Regions from separate parts of the Streptomyces sp. NBC_01465 genome, predicted to be linked through region 1. Evidence: riboswitches for the same ligand, from Rfam matches in the RefSeq annotation. Region 1 holds a riboswitch; each other region holds the start of a gene.
The links. A riboswitch is a leader RNA that binds a small molecule or an ion and turns the genes downstream of it on or off. The one in region 1 is predicted to bind ZMP and ZTP.
Positions count from the first base shown of each region.

Region 2: linked by a shared signal. The riboswitch ahead of glyA (serine hydroxymethyltransferase) and the one ahead of OG707_RS34565 (bifunctional 5,10-methylenetetrahydrofolate dehydrogenase/5,10-methenyltetrahydrofolate cyclohydrolase) in region 1 are both predicted to bind ZMP and ZTP.
Region 3: linked by a shared signal. The riboswitch ahead of OG707_RS40460 (phosphoribosylaminoimidazolecarboxamide formyltransferase) and the one ahead of OG707_RS34565 (bifunctional 5,10-methylenetetrahydrofolate dehydrogenase/5,10-methenyltetrahydrofolate cyclohydrolase) in region 1 are both predicted to bind ZMP and ZTP.

Region 1 is NZ_CP109467.1:7,402,159-7,406,923, forward strand. Features, by position in the region: gene OG707_RS34555 (glycosyltransferase family 39 protein) at 1-609, shown strand, start outside; gene OG707_RS34560 (DUF5005 domain-containing protein) at 640-1,773, opposite strand; gene OG707_RS34565 (bifunctional 5,10-methylenetetrahydrofolate dehydrogenase/5,10-methenyltetrahydrofolate cyclohydrolase) at 1,792-2,664, opposite strand; ZMP/ZTP riboswitch at 2,686-2,779, opposite strand; gene OG707_RS34570 (NEW3 domain-containing protein) at 2,936-4,765, shown strand, end outside.
Region 2 is NZ_CP109467.1:3,203,875-3,208,639, reverse strand. Features, by position in the region: gene OG707_RS14985 (hypothetical protein) at 1-366, opposite strand, end outside; gene OG707_RS14980 (hypothetical protein) at 479-754, shown strand; gene OG707_RS14975 (glutathionylspermidine synthase family protein) at 757-1,944, shown strand; gene rocD (ornithine--oxo-acid transaminase) at 1,957-3,162, opposite strand; ZMP/ZTP riboswitch at 3,282-3,372, shown strand; gene glyA (serine hydroxymethyltransferase) at 3,406-4,677, shown strand; gene OG707_RS14960 (hypothetical protein) at 4,689-4,765, opposite strand, start outside.
Region 3 is NZ_CP109467.1:8,722,662-8,727,426, forward strand. Features, by position in the region: gene OG707_RS40440 (hypothetical protein) at 1-203, shown strand, start outside; partial or broken gene OG707_RS40445 (IS5/IS1182 family transposase) at 246-423, shown strand; one part of gene OG707_RS42510 (IS630 family transposase) at 806-1,432, opposite strand; one part of gene OG707_RS42510 (IS630 family transposase) at 1,435-1,893, opposite strand; gene OG707_RS40460 (phosphoribosylaminoimidazolecarboxamide formyltransferase) at 1,954-3,114, opposite strand; ZMP/ZTP riboswitch at 3,149-3,233, opposite strand; partial or broken gene OG707_RS40465 (transposase family protein) at 3,379-4,131, opposite strand; gene OG707_RS40470 (barstar family protein) at 4,270-4,765, shown strand, end outside.

The DNA.
Region 1 (4,765 bases):
GGGATTTCGCTGGCCCATCCACTGTTCCTCGACCGGTACGTTCTCTTCGGCCTGCTGGGTCTTGCGCTGCTGATCGGCAGACTGATCAGTGCGGCGGTAGAGGCCGTGCGATTCCGGAACCCCAGGGCGTCCCCGTGGGTCCTCCCCACAGTGGTCGTCGTCGCGTTCGTCGCGCTGCTGCCGCAGTCGCTGGCCGAGCGTTCCCCGTCGAGCCGGGTGGACGACGTCCGGGCCATCGCGGCAGATGTCCGGCGGCTGAACGAAGCCGGGAGTGCGGTTCTCTACATCCCGGCAGAACGCAGGGACACCGAAGCCCTGACGCCCAACGCCTTTTCCGGGCTGAAGGACATCGCGCTGGCAGAGAGCCCCGAAGCATCCGGGACGCTGAAAGGCATAGAGAAGAACCCGAGCCAGATCCGGGGTGCGGTGCTGGCGCAGCGGCGGATACTGCTGGTGACGGACGCTTCCCTGGTGAGGGCATCGGTAACCGCCGAGCGGGACAAGACGAAGCTGTCCCTGCTGGAGCAGTACTTCTCGGCGGTCGCCGAGACTCGGGTCCGTGGCCGCAAGGTGACGGTGTACGAGCGATTTCCGCCGATGGGTCGATGACTCGCAGGGCGGGGACGAAGGAAATGGGATCTAAGGCCCCCAGCGCAGGCGCAGGAACCTTGGACGGTAGAGGGACACATTCCGGTCGACGGCTGCCAGGGCCTCGTCGGGGTCCGCGGTGAGCCAGTTGACGTCGTAGCTCAGGACCGGGCCGCCGGTGAGGGCGGTGTGCAGCTGGGGGTTGTACGCCACCGTGGCCGGTCGGGGCGAACTGTCGCGCGGCAGCGGTGGGTTGAAGCCCCGGCCCGGGCCGTGCCAGGGGCCCGTCGCGGAGCACGACCAGTACGTGACGAAGCGACCCAGGCCCGCGAGCCCCGCCGCCGGGGTGACCAGGACCCAGGTCCGGCCGGACCGTGCCACCGTGAACGCGCTGCCGACCCCGCCGCGCAGCACCGGCTTCGCGTGCCCCGGCCGCCGGTCCCAGCCCGCGCCGTCCCAGTACCGCCACTCCGCCGGGTCGCCGAGGTGGCCCCGGCGGGCGTGGGCTGCGTACGCGGAGGACGGTGTCACCGTGTCGTCGGTTCCGAAGGCGTACGTCCAGCCGCCGGCGTCCACCGCCGAAGTCCCGTACAGGACAGGGCCCTTGGCGATCGTACGGACCGACTCGACGCGCAGCCCCGGCAGTGACAGCGTGGCCACCTCCGTGGCGAGAGGCCGCCCGAAGACCAGGGGCGGCCCGCTCGCCGCCCGCCGCCACAGCAGTACCCGCACCGTCCTGCCCTCGACCCGCGCCGAGACCGGCCAACGCCACTGGGCGGGCGCCGGATCGGGGAAGAGTGGGGCGCGCAGCGTTCGGACCGGGGAGCCGTCGCGCCCCGCCACCACACCCGAATTCCTTACGAACGGCGCGGACTTGTCCCGCCAGGCGTACGGCTGCCCGCGTCGATTGGGTGGGCGGTGCACCGCCCCGAGGAAGCTGTCCGAGAACAGCCACAGCACCCGCCCGTCCGGCAGCCGCACCGCGTGCGTGCCGTCGCCGCCGGTCCAGTCGTCCGTGCGGGTGTTGTTGTTGCCGTACCTCGCGAAGGCGGTGGTGGTCCGGGCGTCGGGCGTCCAGGACGCCACCTGGCGTGAGGAGCATGCGGCGCTGCTCGGCGCGGGATCCGCGCCGAGCAGCGAAGCCGTACAGATCAGGGCAAGCAGCGTATTTCGTACGGTCGGCACCGCATGCACGCTACGGCGTCACACCCCTTCGAGCCCCAGCTGACGCGCGGCCGCCTCGACCGTCTGCGCGAGCAGCACGGCGATCGTCATCGGGCCCACGCCGCCCGGCACGGGCGTGATCAGGCTCGCCCGCTCGGCCGCGCTCGCGAAGTGGACGTCCCCGACGTTGCCCGCGTTGTACCCCGCGTCGATCACCACGGCGCCCGGCTTGATGTCCGCGCCGGAGATGAACTCCGGCTTCCCGACGGCGGCGACGAGCACATCGGCCTGTCGGATGTGCGCGGCCAGGTCGACGGTCCGCGAGTGGCAGTACGTCACCGTCGCGTCCCGCGCGAGCAGCAGCATCCCTGCGGGCTTGCCCAGGATGGCGCTGCGGCCCACGACCACGGCGTGCTTCCCGCTGAGCTCGACGTCGTACGCGTCGAGGAGCCGCATGATCCCGCCGGGCGTGCAGGAGACGAAACCGGGCTCGCCGAAGCCCATCGCGGCGAAGGAGTGCATGGTCACCCCGTCGACGTCCTTGGCCGGGTCGATCGCCTCGAAGGCGGCGCGCTCGTCGATGTGGGGGCCGACCGGGTGCTGGAGCAGGATGCCGTGCACGGAGCGGTCGTTCGACAACTCGGTGACCGCGGCGACGAGTTGCTCGGTCGTGATGTCCGCGGGAAGCGCGATGTGACGGGACTCGATCCCGGCCTTCGCGCACCGGTTCTGCTTCATCTTCACGTACGTCACCGAGGCCGGGTCCTCGCCGACCAGCACCGTCGCCAGACACGGCGTCACCCCGGTGCGGCGGCGGATCTCGGCGGCGGACGCGGCGGCTTCCTCGACGGTGGTGCGGGCGAGCGCGGTGCCGTCCATGGGGCGGGCGGTGGACTGGGCGGTCTGGGACATACGGGGCTCCTGGGGATCGTGGTGAATCGCCCAGGCGCGCGGCAGGAGGCGGCGTGCAGCCGTCGGGTCCGCTCCCCGGTGGTACTCCACCTCAGCGCCAGTCACGGCCCGCCGACGAGTCTACCGGGGCCGCGATTTTAGTTGGCGCCGACATCTTGATCCCGGCGATACATCGGATGAATTATGGGTCCGGTGCCGAACCCCCGCGCAAGCGGTCTGTGGTTCGACTGTGTCATGCCCACGCCATTCAACAAGGCCAAGGAGCCGCAGTATGCGCACGCGATGGATCAGATACCTCCTCCCGATGGCCGTCTCCCTCGGACTGGCCGCAGGGATGTCACCGGCCCCGGCGGGCGCCCGGACCACCGATGTCGCCGCCTCCCCGGCCACGGTCTCGCCCACACCTCCGATGGGCTGGAGCAGCTGGAGCGCCCTGCGCGAAGGCAGCGACCTGACCGAGGCCGGCATCCGCGCCGAAGCGGACGCCCTCCACAGCAAGCTCCAGAAGTACGGCTACTCGTACATCAACATCGACGCCGGGTGGTCCGATCACCTGGACGCCTACGGCCGGTGGGCCTGGGACACCACCCGGTTCCCGCACGGCGGCGCCGCGCTCGCCTCGTATCTGCACGGGCTGGGGCTCAAGTTCGGCATCTACCTCACGCCTGGCGTGCCGATCGACGCGTACAAGGAGAACCTGCCGATCCAGGGCACCCCGTACCACCTGCAGGACATCGCCGACCCGACGCGGCCCGGCAACACCCACAACGACGCCTACCGGATCGACTACAGCAAGCCCGGTGCGCAGGAGTACATCCAGGGCTACGCGGACCTCTTCGCCTCCTGGGGCGTCGACTACATCAAGATGGACTTCGTCGGCCCCGGCGGCGGCCTCGTCCCCGCCGACAACCGCCCCGACATGAAGGCCTGGCACGAGGCGATCGGCGCCACCGGCCGCCCCATGCACCTGGAGCTGTCCAACTCCCTCTCCATGGCGGACGTTTCGACCTGGCAGGCCACCAGCAACAGCTGGCGCACCGGCGGCGACATCGAGTGCTACTGCGGGGTCAACGGCTCCAGCACCCCGCTCACCAGCTGGCGCAGGTTCTCCAGCCGGTTCGACCAGGTCGCCGACTGGCAGCCGTACGGTCGCCCGGGCGCCTTCAACGACTACGACTCCCTCGAGGTGGGCAACGGCGACGACACGGGCCTGACCCGCGACGAGCGGCAGACCCAGATGAGCCTGCTGGCGCTGGCCGCCTCGCCGCTGCTGCTCGGCACCGATCTGACCGAACTCGACGCGGGCGACCTCAAGATGCTCACCAACCGCGACGTCATCGCCGTCGACCAGGACGCCATCGACGCCTCCAGGGTGAGCAAGACCGAAACATCCCAGGTCTTCACCAAGACGGAGACCAACGGCGATGTGATCGTCGGGCTCTTCAACACGGGCACCACCGCACGGACCGTCTCGGTCGACCCGGCCGCCGCGGGCCTCCCCGCAGCCGACTCCTACCGGCTCGACAACCTCTGGTCGCACCAGGTGGCCCGCGAGGCGGGCAGCGCGATCGCCGCCGCCGTACCCGCCCACGGCTCGGCGCTCTTCCGGGTGCGGCCGGCGGCCCAGGGCGGCAGGCTCCTGCCGCAGACCGCGTTGAACCTCACCGCTCCGGATGCACTGACGACCCGTCAAACTGGCACGGCCACAGCTGAGTTCACCAACCTGGGCATCGGAACGATCACCAAGGCCAGGCTGCGTCTGAAGGCTCCGAAGGGCTGGTCCGTCGAGCCGGACTCGGCGGACACCTTCTCCTCGGTGGCGCCCGGCCGGACCGTACGGACCACCTTCCGGATCACTGCGCCCGCCGCACTGAACCAGCTCTTCCCGACCGCGCAGCTCGACTCCTCCGCCACCTACCGGGTCACGTCCCATGGCGCAGCGGCAGGTTCGGCCGACGGGCATGCGAGCGTGCTGCTCAAGGCGCCGGTCGACCCGGCGTTCCGTACGGTCGACTCCACGCCCGAGCCCGCACACTTCTCGCAGACCGGCAACGCACTGGGCATCAGGGCGGCGGGCTCCGACGTGTACGGGAGCGCCAAC
Region 2 (4,765 bases), 4.2 Mb from region 1:
CCCCTCCTCGCCCGACGAAAGTCCGAGCATGGCCAGACCCGATACGACCACACCCACCGCGGCCCACTCGGTGCGGTCGAGGCGGACGTCGAGCACGCGGGCCGCGACCACCGCCGTCACCGCCAGGCTGGCGGCCAGGGCGGCGCCGACCGCGTAGATGGGCAGCGAGCGCAGGGCCACGATCTGCAGGACGAAACCGACCGCGTCGAGCCCGAGTCCGAGGATGTAGCGCCACTGGCGCAGCGCCCGCAGCAGCAGCGCCGCGTCCACTCCCGAGCCGGTGCCGGGCTCGGCCGCCCGCGCGGCGGCGGCCTGGAACACGGAGGCCGTACCGAAGCAGACCGATGAGGCGAGAGCACAGATCATCCCAAGGAGCACAGAACGGGACTCTAGTTGGGCCGACGGAATCGGCCGCGGGACGGGGCCTACGCTGGGGGCCGCAATCAGGTTCCGTACGGACAGACGGGGGAAGCAGCGCATGCGCAGGATGAGGTCGGGTGCCGTGGTGCTCGGTGGGGTCGGGATACTCGCGGCGACGCTCACCGCCTGTGGGTCGGACGAGCCGGACCGGCGCTGCGTGGACAAGGTGACGCAGGAGAAGCTGCCGGACTACGAGTGCAAGGACAGCACCGGTCACGGCCACTACTACTACGGCGGCAGCGTCAAGAACGGCAAGGTCTCCGGCGGCAGCTACGACAAGGCGTCGGTCTCCCGCGGCGGCTTCGGCGGCGGCCACGGCTCCAGCGGCGGCTGACGGTGCAGCGCCACACCATCGACCCGCGCCCCGGCTGGCAGCAGACCGTCGAGGAGCAGGGCCTCATCTACCCACTCACCCGCTACCCGGACGATTCGCTGCGCCCGTACTGGGACGAGAGCGCGTACTACGAGTTCTCGCTGCCCGAGGTCGAGGCGCTCGAGGACGTCGTGGAGGAACTGCACGCCATGTGCCTGGCCGCGGCCGCGCACATCGTCGAGCAGAACCGGTTCGCCGACCTGGGGATCACCGACCCGCATCTGGTGCACCTCATTGCCGAGTCCTGGCGCCGCAGGGCCGAACAGCCCTCCCTCTACGGCCGGTTCGACCTGCGCTACGACGGCACGGGCCCGGCCAAGATGCTGGAGTACAACGCAGACACCCCGACCTCACTGGTGGAGGCGGCGAGCCCGCAGTGGTTCTGGATGGAGGAGCGCTTCCCCGGCGCCGACCAGTGGAACTCCCTCCACGAGCGGCTGATCGCCGCCTGGAAGAAGCAGGCGCACCTGCTGCCGCCGGGCCCGCTGCACTTCGCGCACTCGGACGCCGACGAGCTCGGCGAGGACCTGATGACCGTCGCGTACCTCCGCGAAACCGCCGAACAGGCCGGTCTGGACACCGAGATGCTGTCCGTGGAGCGCATCGGCTGGGACGGTCTGACGGGCCGCTTCGTCGACGAGAAGCTCCGCTTCATCCGCAGCTGTTTCAAGCTCTACCCGTGGGAGTGGCTGGCCACCGACGCCTTCGGCCCGCACGTGCTCGCGACCCTCGATAACGGCGGCTCCACCGGCTCCACCTGCTGGATCGAACCGATCTGGAAGATGCTCCTCTCCAACAAGGCGCTGCTCGCGATCCTCTGGGAGCTCTACCCGGGCCACCCGAACCTCCTCGCCGCCTACCTGGACGGCCCGCGCGAACTCGCCACCACCCAGGGGTACGTGGCGAAACCGCTGCTCGGCCGCGAGGGCGCCGGCGTGACCCTCCACGAGCCGGGCGGCGCCGCGCCCGTCCTGCGCACCGACGAACCGTGCTGCTACCAGGAGCTGGCCCCGCTGCCGGACTTCGACGGCAACCGTACGGTGCTGGGTGCCTGGGTCGTCGAGGACGAGGCGGCGGGGCTCGGCATCCGCGAATCGGCGGGGCCGGTCACGGACGAGTACGCCCGCTTCCTGCCCCACGTGATCCTCTAGGTCTCGGGCGTCTCAGTCGGCGAGCACGTCGCGCAGCTGGTCGAGACCCCAGTCCAGGTCCTCCTTGCTGATGACCAGCGGGGGTGCGATGCGGATGGTCGAGCCGTGGGTGTCCTTCACCAGGACCCCGCGGTCCATCAGCCGCTCGGAGATCTGCCGTCCGGTGCCCCGGCTCGGCGTGATGTCGATCCCGGCCCACAGGCCGCGCCCGCGGACCGCCTCGACCGCTCCGCCGCCGACCAGCAGGCCCAGTTCGTGGTGGAGGTGGTCGCCCAACTCCGTTGCGCGCTGCTGGTATTCACCGGAGCGGAGCATTGCGATGACCTCCAGCGCCACCGCGCAGGCGAGCGGGTTTCCGCCGAAGGTGGAGCCGTGTTCGCCGGGCCGGAAGACGCCGAGGACCTCGGCCGAGGAGACGACGGCCGACACCGGGACGACGCCGCCGCCCAGGGCCTTCCCCAGGACGTACATGTCGGGCACGACGTCCTCGTGCTCGCAGGCGAAGGTCTTCCCGGTCCGGCCGAGCCCCGACTGGATCTCGTCGGCGATGAACAGCACATTCCGCACCCGCGTCAGTTCCCGGACGAACGACAGATAGCCGGGCGGCGGCACCAGCACCCCCGCCTCGCCCTGGATCGGCTCCAGCAGCACGGCGACGGTGTTCTCGTCGACGGCCGCGTCCAGTGCGTCGACGTCCCCGTACGGGACGACCTGGAAGCCCGGGGTGTACGGACCGAAGTCCGCCCGCGCCTCCGGGTCCGTCGAGAAGCTGACGATCGTGGTCGTACGGCCGTGGAAGTTGTCGGCGGCGACCACGATCTTCGCCTGTCCGTCCGGCACGCCCTTGATCTTGTACCCCCACTTCCGGGCGGTCTTCACGGCCGTCTCGACCGCCTCCGCCCCGGTGTTCATCGGCAGCACCATCTCCATCCCGCAGAGCTCGGCGAGCTGCGTACAGAAGTCGGCGAACCGGTCGTGGTGGAACGCCCGGGAGGTCAGCGTCACTCTCTCCAGCTGCGCCTTGGCGGCGTCGATCAGACGGCGGTTGCCGTGGCCGAAGTTGAGCGCCGAGTATCCGGCGAGCATGTCGAGGTAGCGACGCCCCTCGACGTCGGTCATCCAGGCGCCGTCCGCCGAGGCGACGACGACGGGCAGCGGATGGTAGTTGTGCGCACTGTGGGTTTCCGCGGTGGCGATGGCGGCTGCGGTGTTCGACACGGGGTCTCCGTTTCGTACGGCTTCAAACGGCCTGCGGGCAGGGATGGCGCCCCCTGTCTATCGTCGCTCGCATGCCGCACGAGTGAACCCGCCCGTCCGACGCGCCCGCTAGTCTGTACGGCACGTGCGGCGACTGGCGAGCGGGGAATCGACCCCGAGGGAGCCGCACGCGGCCCGACGCACGAGGTGCCGCCCGCCTGGGCACCCCGGGAACGTGATCCTGACACCGACCCGGAGGACGCCATGAGCCTTCCCCTTTCGCACCCCTCTCTCTCCGCCACGGACCCCGAACTGGCCGCCCTCGTCGGCGCCGAGGAACAGCTCCAGTCCGAGACGCTGCGCCTGATCCCCAGCGAGAACTACGTCTCGCAGGCCGTCCTGGAGGCCTCCGGCACGGTCCTGCAGAACAAGTACAGCGAGGGCTACCCCGGCCGCCGCTACTACGAGGGCCAGCAGGTCATCGACCAGGTCGAGACTCTGGCCGTCGCCCGCGCCAAGGCCCTGTTCGGCGTCGAGCACGCCAACGTCCAGCCCTACTCGGGCTCCCCGGCCAACCTCGCCGTCTACCTCGCCTTCGCCGAGCCCGGCGACACCGTGATGGGCATGGCCCTCCCGATGGGCGGCCACCTCACCCACGGCTGGGGCGTCTCCGCCACCGGCAAGTGGTTCCGCGGTGTCCAGTACGGCGTCCGCGCCGACACGGGCCTCATCGACTTCGACGAGGTACGCGAACTCGCCCTCAAGGAACGCCCCAAGGTCATCTTCTGCGGCGGCACCGCCCTCCCTCGCACCATCGACTTCGCCGCGTTCGCGGAGATCGCCCGCGAGTCCGGCGCCGTGCTGGCCGCGGACGTCGCCCATATCGCCGGCCTGATCGCAGGCGGCGCCCACCCCTCTCCCGTCCCGCACGCGGACGTGATCTCCACGACCACCCACAAGACCCTGCGCGGCCCGCGCGGCGCGATGCTCTTCTCCCGCGAGGAACACGCCAAGGCCATCGACAAGGCGGTCTTCCCCGGCCTCCAGGGCGGCCCGCACAACCAGACCACCGCCGCCATCGCCGTCGCCCTGCACGAGGCGTCCCAGCCCTCCTTCCGCGACTACTCCCACGCCGTGGTCGCCAACGCCCGCGCCCTGGCCGACGAGTTGCTCGTACGCGGCTTCGACCTGGTCTCCGGCGGCACCGACAACCACCTGGTCCTGATCGACCTCACCCCCAAGGACGTCCCCGGCAAGGTGGCGGCGAAGGCCCTCGACCGGGCCGGGATCGTCGTCAACTACAACACCGTCCCCTACGACCAGCGGAAGCCCTTCGACCCCTCCGGCATCCGCATCGGCACCCCCTCCCTCACCTCCCGCGGTCTCACCACCGCGCACATGGCCGCCGTCGCCGACTGGATCGACCGCGGTGTCACCGCCGCCCGCACCGGTGACGAGGACCAGCTGGCCAAGATCCGTGCGGAGGTGGCGGACCTGATGGCCGCCTTCCCGGCCCCGGGCCTGCCGATCGACTGAGCGCCCGGCAGCTAGGCATCCAGGTCGATCAACTGGTGCTGCGGTTCCTCCGGTTGAGCCAGCTGCCGTCGTACGAGCACGGACGCGC
Region 3 (4,765 bases), 1.3 Mb from region 1:
GCGCCGCCCGCCTCCTTCTGGTCCTGCCCCTCCTAGGCGATCCCGACGTTCCGGACGGTGCCTCTGGGCGGGTGAGCGCCGCCCTTGCCGCAGTCGGAGTCCCGCAAGGCGCCGCGTCCAACACGGCGGACTACCTACTCGCTCGCCTGACGGACAGATCGTGGCACGATCCCACATGGGGTTCACCCCTGAGCGGTAGTTGAACCTGCCCCCGGACGGCCGACCACGACCGAGATGATCTTCGCGTGGCTGGTGTGATCACGGCGTCTGAGCCGTCTTGGATAGGCCCGTTCAGCGGGCTGAGCCCCGCGCTGCTTCGGCAAATTGGTGGCCGCTGTGAGGCGTGAGACCGCGGCCGGGCTCCACCGCGGTCGGCCCTGGGGGCTCCTGCTTGAGGATCGCATTCTGCTCGTCACGGTTTACTGACGAACGAACTTGACGATGCGTCAGATGGCTCCGGGTCAGGCATCAACATCTACGAACTCGGCGAGGACGGCCTCATCCAGGACGCCAAGGCGTACTTCAACCAGGCCGTCTTCCAGGTCCAGCTCGCCGACTAGGCCCGAACCGTGGCCTCCGGTGCGGGCTTTCAAGGATAGGCAGTACGAGCTCGTACCGGGGGCGCACCCCGGCCCACCGCGATACCCGGAGAAAACGACACGCATCGGAATTTTCATGAGAACCTGACCCAACTTCGTCACAAGGCCAGCGACAGATTCCCGTTCATCCGTCCGCACTTCATGAATTGTGGGTTCACCGGCTTTAAGGTCCCCCACCGCTGGTTGGTGCGGGGGCCTCGATGACATTACTGAGCTTGAACTCGTGAAGTCGTCGGGTTGAGGGATAGGCCGGTTCCGGCAAGGCATCCGTCGATGAGGTCGCTGCGGTACTGGATCGTGCGCAGGCCGCGCCGGACGGTCTGGACCAGGTGGTCTGGGCTGGTGAAAGCAACGTTGCTGAGCCAGCCGCGCCGCAGCAGGGACCAGATGCCCTCGACCGGGTTGAGATCCGGTGCGTAGGACGGCAGTTGGTAGACGGTCAGCCAGTCCCGATCGGCGGTCCACCTGCGGAGCCGAACGTCGAGGTGCACGTTCAGGTTGTCCCAGATGAGCACGATCGGGCCGCCGAGTTGTTGGTGAGCGACCTGTAGCAGGTCGCGGTAGTCGGTCCAGGCGAAGGACTTGCGCCCGTCGCGCCGGCCGTCGTCGCGGCGGGGCCGGTAGATCAGGCGGGAGCGTTCGCCTGGTTTGTAGCAGGTCAGGGCGGCGATGGAGACGCGTCGGCGGGAGCGGCCACGGACCCGGATGACGGGGGTGTGCCCGCGTCGGGCCCACGTGCGGGCGATCGGCGGCGTCATCGAGAAGCCGGACTCGTCCTCGAAGACGATCCAGGCGTCGAGCGCCGCCGCGGTGTTTCCACCAGCGGCCAGGTCTCCTTCACCCAGCCAGTGATCGCCTCATCGTCACGCTCAAGGGCCCGTCTGGCCGGAATCTGACAGGAGAAACCGTGGCGGATCAGTAGCTTGCGCACACCCTGGATGGTGTAGCTCTTGTGGAAACGGCGGCCGATCACGGTCTTCACGCGGGTCAGCGTCCACCGCTGGTCCGGCCAGCCGTGAGCCATGGGCCCCTTGGCCAACTCCGCCTCCAGCTGCAGAAATTGGGCCTCGCTTAAGCGTGGCGGGGAGGCCGATCCGACCGAGCGCAGGGCCCGCGGGCCGCCCTTGGCCCACGACCTCCGCCACCGCTGCACCGACCGGACACTGACCCGCAGATCTTTCGCGATGACCAGGCTCGGCTCGCCACGGGCGAACCGCCCGGCCGCCACCTTCCGGATGCCCTCGCGGAACTCTCGCCGCTCGTCCGTCAGACCACCGCCCTGCGCGTACCTCATGACAACGGCATACCGCGAGGATCAACCCCTGTCAGCAGCTACGACACCACGAGTTCAGGCTCAGTAGTGGTGGAACAACCGGAGCCCGGTGCGGGTGAGAGCGATCCGATGCTCGCGGCAGGCGTCCTCGACCTCGCTGGAACGGATCGATCCACCCGGCTCGGCGATGTAGCCGACGCCATGCCGGTGGGCATGGTCGACGTTGTCGCGGAACGGCAAGGCGCCGTCCGACACGAACGCGACTTCTCTCAAACCAGTCAGCCATTGCCTGCGCTGGTCGTCAGTCAGCTCGGGTGCGGGTGCGGAGAGTGCTTTCGCCAGCCGAACGTTCTCGTCCGGGGTGAGGTCGCCCTCGATGAAGCGGATCTGCCAGTTGATCCGGTCCTGGCGCCGGATGTGCGGCTGGAAGGTGAGCGTGCGGGCCGCCGGGTGGCGTCGCAGCCACCAGGTGTCGGTTTTCGCGCCGGCCAGGCGGGTGCAGTCCACGCGGGACTGCTGGCCTGCGCCGATCCCCAGGGTTGTCCCGCCGCGCAAGAAGCACACGGAGTTGGACTGGGTGTAGCGCAGGACGGCCAAGCCCAGCAGGAGATCCTCCGCTGCCGTCGCGGGCAGCGAACCGCACACGACGTTGTCCAGCAGCTCGGTGGAGAGCGTCACCTCGTCGCGTTGCTGGGTTAGCCGCAGGCCGAACATCTCCCGTGTCTCATGTTGAGGGGGCATGAGCGCCTCATCTGCTTCCATGATCAGGAAACGGCCGTTCTTCTTCCGGCTGAGCGCCGCGACGGTGCCGGGAGCGTAGCCAGGGGCGATGATGCCGTCGCAGACCACACCCGTCAGCAGCTCGGCGAGTTCGGTGTCGACCGGGTGCGAGACTGCGGCGAAATCGCCGTAGGAGGATCTCGGATCGGCATCGCGGGCACGCAGGTAAGCGCTGGTGAGCGCTCCGACACCGTCGCGGTCGATGCTGTAGAGCTCAGCCGTGACGTCATCGACGGGCCCGGCCACCGCCGCGCCGGCCGGCGAGACATGCTTGAAGGAGGCGGCGGCAGGCCGGTGCAGAGCTCGGGCGGCCTCCAAGACCAGTTGCCAGCTGTTCAGCGCGTCCAGCATGTTGATGTAGGACGGGCTGCCCTGCAGCACGCGAACCGGCCACTGCCCAGGGCGTACTGGTGCGACATAGGCAGTGTGTTGCTGCGGGTTGATTCCGTAACGTAGATCCACGTCATAGCCTCCTGGGTCAGCTGGACATCACTGACGCTGGCGCCCAGGCGGTCGACGCTTACGCGAGAAAACGGCCGCTCCCCGGTGGTTGTCCACCTTCGCCAGTTGCGGCCGGGCAGGATCCTACTCGGCATCGCGCCGGGTCGGGGTGCGCTGTCAACTCGCGGCAGTTGCTTCGGTGCGGGCGCGGGTGACGACCAGGTGATAGAGGCTGCTGATGGCTCACCACATCCCGCAGGAAAGCGTAGGGAGCCTTTTCCAAGCTCACGTTGAAAATTGGTGGGGGACGACTGCCTTCACGATGCCGGTGATCAGGTTGGTGCTGCAGCGGAGCTTCCGCAAGAGTCGTCAGCCCTTCAGCACGGCAATGGCCTGCTCGCCGACGCAGCGGATCTTGGCGTGACGGCTGTTGTGCCGCCGCTTCCAGCGGTTGCGTCGGCGGCCCTGGTAGGGGACTCGGATGTGCTGGCCAGTGCCTTGGTACGCCCTTGTCCGCCCAGCACTTCAGTCCCGCGGCGGCGAGCGCGTCGACGATGCCATGGCTTCGGGCAGCGGTCAGGTCGTGGGTGGCTCCGGGCAGGGCTGGCGATACCCAGAGCAGTCGGCCGAACGGGTCGGTGAGGACCTGGATGTTCATGCCGTGCCGCTTGTGTTTTCCCGAATATTAGGGGGTGTCGGCGGCGACCCGATCGATCGGCAGCAACGTGCCGTCCAGGATCACGAACGCCTTCGCCCGGGCCGTCTCCATCACCTCCGCCAGGGTCGGTGCAAGAGCGGCCGAGACTTCGATGGCCTCGCGTATGTACCGGTAGGCGATCGCGATACCAATTCCGAACCCAGCGGCAAGCTGGGCACAGGTGTCACCGCACCAGAGGTGGCCAGGGCGAGCAGGCCCTGGCGGTCGGTAGGTAGTCATCGCCACCGGGTACCGAGCTCCCGTCGCCGAACAGCGAGCCGCTCAGTCAGGAGCTGCAGGCCACGGCTGGACAGATCGATCGACGAGGGGTAAGTAAGCACAGGAAGCTCCTGGCGGGCACGGGCGATCTTGGTCGAGAACGCGTCTACCAGGAGCTTCATCGCTACGTACAGCCCTCGACCCCGAACAGGCGGACGTCGCTGTCAGGTTGCACGCGAATGCGCCAGGAAGGGTCAGATGTGGCCTCGTTCGATGTAGCCAAGCCGGAGACGCCCTGGGTCATCTTCGGGCCTCGCGAGGCGGTTGAATTCGAAGAGCAGATCGCGGCTCTACGAGCTGCGGGTGGTCGGGTGTACGAGGTGCATGCTCGCGATCTGACAGATGAGGCCGGTGTGCTTGACGCCTTTGCTCGGGCGGTCGGAGTCCCCGGCTATTTCGGCTGGAATTGGGATGCTCTGGTCGACTGCCACGATGACCTCCACGAGGCCGTCACGGGCGGGGTGGGCATCGTCATGGTTGTCCACGGAGCCGATCTGCTGCTCGGAGCGGATCACCTCAAGGTGTTCATGATGGTGCTCTGCCTCGCAGCAGACCGTGCGAACACCGCGGTGGATCCGGATGGTGACCTCAGGAATCAGCCCGTGGTGATCGAGCACTTCGTCTTCCTGCTCGACGATGCCCGGGCCGAGGAGTTCGCCGCGGGGATCAAGGATCCCGACGTTGTCGTCCGTGTGG